Regions from separate parts of the Candidatus Filomicrobium marinum genome, predicted to be linked through region 2. Evidence: riboswitches for the same ligand, from Rfam matches in the RefSeq annotation. Region 2 holds a riboswitch; the other holds the start of a gene.
What was found. A riboswitch is a leader RNA that binds a small molecule or an ion and turns the genes downstream of it on or off. The one in region 2 is predicted to bind cobalamin.

Region 1 (4,187 bases), 670 kb from region 2:
GGCTGTGCCAGCGGGCGACGCGATCGGCGACCGCGCGCACGCGCGTCTCATCAGGCTGGTGAATCTTGCGAGAAAACTGCAGATCCGGATCGTGCTGCGTCCCACATTTAAAGCTCACGGCGCCCGCGAAAATGCGTCCATCGACTTCGGGAAGCACCACATGCATGGCAAGATCAGAGGGGGATAACCCTCGCTCCGAAGCCAGCCACAACGCGCGTTCGGCGGTCGAAAGCGCAACCTGAAACACTGGGCATCCCGGTCCATCGAGTGGCGAGCGCCCATCGTCGCCACGCGCTGAGAAGGCCGTCGCGTTCACGATCGCGACCGGACCCATTTGCTCTAAGGCAACCTCGACCCATATGCGCGCGCCTGCAGCTTTTAGTGACGGTGCGAACATGCCGACCGCCTGAAAACCTCGTGCCCGCAGTTCGTGTATCAGTGCATCTATCGGCGCTGTGTCGGCCGCTGCCAGATAGGCACGATAGAATATGACAGGCACAATCGCTTTGCCATCGGGCGGCGACATTTGAACGCCGCGCGCGGGCTCGTAGAAGCCGCAGTCAGGCAACCGTTTATCGCCTGGAACAGGCGCCGCGTAGAGTCCAGCGGCCAACGCGAGCTGTGCCAGGGCTGCTTGAGCAGCAACCGCGCCACCTGCATCGCAAAGCGCCGACAATCTTCGCAACGTTGAAACAGGCAACGTGGAGAGTTCATCGAGCCTGTCGTCGTCGCGACCGTCACCCGGCAAAACAGCCAAAGCAATTCCGCGCTTGCGCGCGAGTGCGTTGAGTTCCGCTAGTCCGTATGACCAGTAGCTTTCTCCGCCGATCAGCCGAACGAGTATTCCCTTCGCCCCACTCAGCGTTTGATCCACGTACGTGTCAACCGAGATGGGATGCCGCAATGCCGCTAGATTGGCCAAGCGCAGACCGGGCAGATTTGCCCGACCGCGTTGCCATCCCGCCGCGAAGGCCCCCAAGTCACTGTCGGAGTAAGACAGCACCACCAAATCCGCAGGACCTTGGCCAAGGTCTTGCGGGGTCGCAGTCTCTTCCAGATCGTGACTTTCTCGGAAGACGACATGCATGGTGATCAGGCCTCGAAAACTGCCTGGATTGCCGCCGGATCAATCGCATCATGCTCAGCGATCACAACGAGCTGGGAACGGCGCGGCTGGTCGCCCCATGGACGATCGTATTGCATGCGCACGCGCTCACCCACGGCCTGCACCAGCATGCGCATCGGCTTGTCCCGGATCGCGAGATATCCTTTCACGCGGAGAATGTCGCGCTCTCGCGCAAGGCGGCGGATCGCCTCTGCGACACTCTCAGGATCGGCCAAGATGGGCAGATCGATAATCGCGGAGTCGAAATCATCATGCTCGTGATCGTCGGCGCCGTCATGGTGAGAGGGCCGCACGTCGAGGTTATCTTCGGCCGCGGCGTTGAGCCCAAGAATGACACGCGGGTCGATCACACCATCTGTCAGCGAGAGGATCGGGAGCCTGCGCGGAGCTTCGGCTTCGATCAAAGCACGTGCCGCCGAAATCCCTTCGTCTCCCGCAAGGTCCGCCTTGCTCAACAACACGATGTCGGCGCAGGCAATCTGATCCTCGAAGACCTCGGACAGAGGGGTTTCGTGATCAATGCTCTCATCGCCAGCACGTTGTGCGGCGATTGCTTCCTCGTCCGGTGCAAACCTGCCGGCTGCAACCGCCTCAGCATCCGCGACAGCAATAACGCCATCGACAGTGATGCGCGAACGGATGGCAGGCCAGTCGAACGCCTTCAGCAGCGGCTTTGGCAGCGCCAGACCGGACGTCTCGATGAGGATATGGTCGGGCTGCTGCGGCAGCGCCATCAAAGCCTCGATCGTCGGAATGAAATCGTCCGCGACCGTGCAGCAAATGCAGCCGTTCGCGAGTTCGACGATATTTTCCTCGGGGCAATTCTCGTCCGCGCAAGATCGCAAGATCTCGCCATCCACACCGACTGTACCGAATTCGTTGACGAGCACCGCAAGACGCTTGCCCTGCGGATTGCGCATCAAATGGCGGATCAACGTAGTTTTGCCCGCGCCGAGAAAACCGGTAATAACGCTGACGGGAATTTTTGACAGGTCGGTCATTAGTCCTCCATCGGGGGAATGCGCGCGAGCGAGTTTTTGCGGAAAATTTCCGGACGTTCGCGCCACGGCACGATGCCGTCTTCGCTGGCCGCGTATTTGGATGCGCCATCGAGAATGTCCGGGACGTGTTCGGCGGGATCGAGCCGGCCGTAGACGTAAGTCCACTTACCTGGGCCGCTGAGCGCAACCGCGCACCCTTGCGAACAAGCGGAGAGGCACTGCACGGGACGCAGACGCATCCCTTTGGGTATCCCTGCGGCTTCAAGCGCGGATAGCATCAACTGCCCGGGACAAGCGTCGTCGGGTTCAATCGTCGCGCCGCGACGGCAGGTCGTGCAGACAAGGATCGTAGCCATCAGGCCCCTTCAGCAGGGACGAGAGGTGCTAAAGCCAGAAGGGGAAGACGCCCGGTATCAGGCGATTCACCTGCCGGTCGCGAAACACCCCGTTCGCCCGTTTCAGTCACGCTGTTGGCAGGTCTCCCGGCTTGCGGATGTAGGGTTTTTAATCCTGCGGACGTTCGGCCTTCCCAGCTTTTGCCAGTGGCGTTGAACGTCCTCTCCGGTCACGGTCGCGGGGGCGGCTGCGTTGTAAGCTTTTGAGCAATTCCGGCTCAAGTGCTTGTCGCATTCCCTCTTCGCCTGTCATAGACAGGACCAACAATGCCTCAACTGAAGCCGAACGCCGTCAGTTGTCAAGATGAAGGAAAAGTATGGCGATGGATGAGACAGACTTAGCCGCGCGTCACGCAACCAAAATGGCCAAGATCAAAGCTGCGCGCGATCGCATGATGGCAACGAAGGAAGGCGAGAAGGGACTGATTATTGTTCACACCGGTGCGGGTAAAGGGAAATCCTCTTCCGGCTTCGGCATGATCATGCGCTGCATTGCGCACGGTTTTCCCTCTGCTGTGGTGCAGTTCATCAAAGGCGCTTGGGACACCGGCGAACGCCGGTTGATCGAAACCCACTTTCCTCACCTCTGTCAATTTCACGCGATGGGGGAGGGCTTTACCTGGGAAACACAGGACCGCGAACGCGACATCGCCGCAGCCCGTGCCGGCTGGGAAAAAGCAAAGGCGATGATCCTCAATCCAGAACTCCGGATGGTCTTGCTCGACGAGATCAACATCGCGCTGCGCTACGATTATTTGGACATTGCTGAGGTTGTCGCCTTTCTTCGCGATGAAAAGCCGCCGCTCACGCATGTCGTCCTGACTGGCCGGAACGCCAAGGACGAATTGATCGAGATTGCCGATCTCGTGACGGAGATGTCGTTGATCAAACATCCGTTCCGCGCCGGCATCAAAGCCCAGCCGGGCGTGGAGTTTTGAGGGTTTTACCCTTGGAACTCTAGCCTACAAGGATAACCTTAAGTGAAATCCCTTATGATTCAGGGAGCGGGTTCGAACGTCGGCAAGTCACTGCTTGTTGCCGGCCTCTGCCGCGCCGCACTCCGACGCGGGCTTCGCGTCGCGCCGTTCAAGCCGCAAAACATGTCGAATAACGCCGCCGTCACAGCGGACGGTGGTGAAATCGGTCGGGCGCAGGCCTTGCAGGCGCTTGCCTCGGGCCGCGAAGCCGTTACCGACATGAATCCTATTTTGCTCAAACCTGAATCGGAGACGGGGTCACAGGTCATCGTCCAAGGCCAACGGCTCACCACTGTAAAGGCCCGCGCTTATTCAAGCCTGAAACCACAGCTTTTGAGCGCGGTACTCGCGAGCTTCAATCGGTTGAAAGGCGATGCCGACCTCGTGATTGTAGAGGGAGCCGGGAGTCCCGCTGAAGTAAATCTTCGACGCGGTGACATCGCCAACATGGGTTTCGCGCAGGCGGCGAGCGTTCCCGTCGTTCTGGCGGGAGACATCGAGCGTGGCGGCGTCATTGCCCAGATCGTTGGAACACAAGCCGTCATCGATCCCGATGACGCCGCGTTGATCTCGGGATTTGTGATCAACAAGTTTCGCGGCGATCCGCGCCTCTTCGATGACGGATATCGCTTCATCTCGGAACGCACAGGATGGCGGGGCTTTGGGGTCCTGCCCTATTTTCCGGATG
Region 2 (4,187 bases):
TCCCATACGTTTGGTTGAAACTTTCTACGATCGCATCCAACCAGCAATCGTCCAGCGCGTCCCGTACTGAACGGCTCGCTTGCTCCGAACGCCCGACGACAAGGTGAGGACGTAGGTGTTCCAGATCGCCCACGAAAATGGCGTCCAGAGATTTGCCGAACGTTTCAAGTGAATTCAATACCGTCATTGCCCGCCTCATCCTCACATACGTTCGCAGGGCGAACCTTGGACGCTCGCCCCGCGAAGAAGCTAGAAACGCATCCGAAGTGACGCGTCGACGGTACGGCCAACCCCGTAATAGCAAGAGTAGGTGGAATCGCAGTTTGTGACGTAGCGCTCGTCTGTCAGGTTCTTGGCATTGACAGCGAATTCCCAGTTCTCGAACTCTGGAGAAATCGTTCCGAGATCGTAACGCACCGTAGCGTCATAGAGCGTAAACGCGGGCACATAGAACGTATTGAGAGTATCGCCTGCCGCTTCTCCGAAAAATCGGACACCGCCTCCAATTGTCAGGCCACGGAATGCCCCTTCGAAGAACGTGTACGATCCCCATAGTGACGCCTGATGCGCTGGAACGGAGGTAAAGCTTTTACCGCCTGCCCCTTTTTGGTTTGTCTTTGTGACTTCACTGTCCAGATAGGTGTAGGCGGCAGCAAAATTCCAACCACTCTCAAGGGATGCGCGGACTTCGAGTTCCGCCCCTCGCACCGCGACTTCGCCGGTTTGCGTCGCAAACCCCGGATTCGCAAGGTCCGGCGTTCGTACGTTCTGTTGCGTGATGTCGAACACCGACGCGGTGAAGAGAGCGTTCACACCGGGTGGCATGAATTTGATCCCCACCTCGCTTTGTTCGCCCGTTGTCGGTTCAAACGGATTGCCCCCAGCATCGGACCCCGTGAGGGGAAAGAACGATTCTGAATAGCTGACAAATGGCGCAAACCCGTTCGCAAAGCGGTAGATGGCACCGAGTTGATGCGTAAACGCCTTATCTTCTTTTGGAGTGTGGATCGGGGCCCCGAAGTTGCCTGTTACGGGATCTCTCGCCAGGGTTTCTTGATTGAGCTCAGCCCAGTCATGGCGAATACCTGCGGTGACTGTCAGGCCACCGACGGAAATGGCGTCTTGAAGATACAGGCCCGCTTGCGTGAGATCCTGATAACGCTTCGAGGTAATCGGATTGGATCGCAGAGGCTGACCATAGACCGGATTGTATAGATCAAGCGAATAGAGACTTGCCCGGTTTACGCCTTGCCCCTGATAGTTCGGGATTGCCGCGTAATCGAATCCAACCAGCAATTTGTGGTCCAGTGGACCGGTCGAGAAATTACCATGCAGGCGGCTGTCAACCTGATAGGTATTGATCACGTAATCAGCGTCAAACATCTGCCGACGTGTTGACGTTGGGCCGCTCGGGCTGCCCATTCCCATAACTTCGGACAATGCGATGTCGATGTGCCGGTAGGCTGCATTTTGCTCAAACGACCAAACGTTATCGAAGCGGTGTTTGAACTCGTATCCGATCTTGAAGGATGTCTTGCTGGTGTCGTGATATCCGGGTTCACCGAGGAACAGTTCCCGCGGGATATATTGGCCGTTCGGTCCAGGAAGGATTGTGCCTTCGCGTGGCAGCGCCTGTTGCACCGTCAGACTCGGATCGTGCTGATAGCTTGAAAGCAGCGTGAAGGTCGTGTCCGCGTTCGGCCTAAAGGTAAGCGCCGGAGCGACGTAGAGGCGATCGTTTTCCGTGTAGTCGACCTCACCATCGGCCAGCCTTCCGAGAGCGGTCATACGATAGGTGAGCACACGGCCGTTTCCGATCGGACCACCGAAGTCGACCCCGGTTTGAAACTTGCTGTGAGTCCCAGCCTGTAGGACGACCTCCGTGAAAGCCTCATCGGTTGGCCGCTTGCTCGTCAGGTCCAGCAAGCCTCCGGGGCTCCCCTGTCCGTAGAGCATCGACGCGGGTCCTTTAAGGAGGTTCACGCGTTCCAAACCATAAGGTTCAATAGCCCAATTGCTATCATGCTGCTTCAGGCCATCGAGGTATTGGTAGACGAGGAAACCCCGGACGAGAGCTTGTTCTCGGGTAAGAAAATTTCCCGAGAAATAATAGCTATTCACACCGGACGTGTATTGCAGTGCCTCTAACACGCTCTGTGCGTTGCGTTCTTCAATCTCCGCTTTACTCACCGTTGAAATGGAGCGCGGCGTGTCGAGAACCGATCCTGGCGTCTTTGTTCCGACACCGCTCATCGTCGCGACGAATCCCGAGGTCCCTGGGTCGTTGCGATTTTGCGGAGGTGCAGTGTTTGAGAGACCAGAATCGTTGATCTGGTCAAAGCTTTGCGTGGGAGCTGCTGTGCTCGCGGAACTCGTCGCATTGACCGATGGAGAGGGCTGCTGAGTTTGGCTGGCAGGCGCAATAACCGTTACAGGAGGTAGCGTGGCCGACTGTGAAACCGCCTCTTGGGCGGAGGCAGTATTGTGGCTGGCGATGAGAGAAATGAAGGTGACGGTGAGCGGCGTTATCCAGCCGCAATTATCCGCTCGCTTGAGGAGCGATACTGATCCCGGAAACATTGATACCTGCGTGCATTCGTAGGTGGCACGTCAGCGCGAATTAGACCGCACACTTCCGGCTATGCCGAAAAAATGTGCCACCCTTGGAACACCCCGCCCAATGAGCTTCGCGCGTGACCACGACTGACGGCAGGTCTCCTGGCTCGCGGACTTACGCTCCATCGCCTTCCCAGGAGAAATCCCAGTGGCATTTGATGGAAAGCTAACCGCTCACAGTTGCGGGGGCAGCTCCGGCTTTGGGGTATCTCTCCCGTCCGGATTCCCATTTCATTCCTTTGAGGAAACCGTCGAGCGTTAACAGAAATTAAATATAGAGTTTAAGCAAGCGTTGGGACGAACTCGGAACAACGGATGGTAGACGCATGTGCCTCTTGGGCCACACGTAAGGCACAGGGCGTAATCGCCCCACCTCGGCGGTAATGACATCTACTCGGAAAGAGAGTGTTGGATTGATGCTGCCCCTCGGACGCTACCTCGACCGGCTCCGTCGTCCACCGGATTAACGCGGGAACACCCGCCCCGCCATGCACCAAGACAATTGGGGGGAATCATTACATGTTTGGGATGGTGCCCAGGGCCGGGGAACCTGATCCGCGCCGCATCAATGACTTAGCAGTCGGTGGGGAACCGAAATCTTCTACCCCATTACAGGCTTTTCCGATGCCTAGTTCCCCACCCAATGATGTGTGTTGGGGGAATCTCCTTCGGTCGAGGCGTTTGAGCGCCCGCTTATTACAGCAAGTCCCCGAACATTGCTGCTCCGCCAACCGATTTGATCACACTGACGTTGGTCGCTCGCTTGCCCGTGGAATGAATCTCGAGCGTTGCAATTGTCCAAGCACATGCCCCCCGGGGTTAAGTTGCACTCGCACCTCGTCACTGCGTTACCTCTCGTGTTGGCCTACGCGGTTGAAAGCGTCGACGAGATCGACCGATAAGGCGACCCTCAAGCAGGGAGCCTGACGGGAAATCGCCAATTAAGTGTGCGGCAGATCTAAGAGCTGGCGATCCCGGCAGAACTATAACAATTGAGCTAGTTCAAAAGCTTAGAGGCCAGTGGGACAGAGCATTGCGCCACTATGTTTCGGGCGATTTCGCACATTACTGTCCCAGCCCGCCGCTGAGACCACATTCCCTCGCTCCAGGTGTACCCCGAGCGGGTCCTGTTTCAGCTGATCTTATCCTTCACTTCGTGCCAGACTTCGGACACGCCTTCTAGCCACCAAAGGGCTTGGCTTTTTGTCGGGTTCGTTTTGCCAAATATGGCAGATATGGATGCAGCGGCGCATAACGGGCTCCGCGCGCAGAATTCCATGCGGAGTGGGTAGTACTCTTTCCCTTGTTCGAATATCGACTATTGTCAGCCCCATGACAATTCAACAGGTCCAAAGGACCGGCTCCTGACAATGTACCTTAAGGAACTACACGTTACGAACTTTAGGAATGTTGGCAATGGCCAACCGCTTTGCGTGCCGTTTCAGCAGGGTCTCAACCTCATCGTTGGGGAGAACGACGCCGGCAAAACCGGGCTTATTGATGCTATCCGCTATTGCCTTGGCACACGCGGCCAGTACTACGAGCGGATCACCATCAGCGATTTCTTTTGC

Region 1: another riboswitch for cobalamin. It lies ahead of YBN1229_RS12525 (DUF1636 family protein); the one in region 2 lies ahead of YBN1229_RS09400 (TonB-dependent siderophore receptor).

Annotation. Positions count from the first base shown of each region.
Region 1 is NZ_LN829119.1:2,663,790-2,667,976, reverse strand. It holds gene cobN (cobaltochelatase subunit CobN) at 1-1,087, opposite strand, end outside; gene cobW (cobalamin biosynthesis protein CobW) at 1,093-2,127, opposite strand; gene YBN1229_RS12525 (DUF1636 family protein) at 2,127-2,486, opposite strand; cobalamin riboswitch at 2,583-2,803, opposite strand; gene cobO (cob(I)yrinic acid a,c-diamide adenosyltransferase) at 2,846-3,460, shown strand; gene YBN1229_RS12515 (cobyric acid synthase) at 3,515-4,187, shown strand, end outside.
Region 2 is NZ_LN829119.1:1,993,476-1,997,662, reverse strand. It holds gene fhuF (siderophore-iron reductase FhuF) at 1-187, opposite strand, end outside; gene YBN1229_RS09400 (TonB-dependent siderophore receptor) at 250-2,580, opposite strand; cobalamin riboswitch at 2,692-2,884, opposite strand; gene YBN1229_RS09395 (ATP-dependent nuclease) at 3,987-4,187, shown strand, end outside.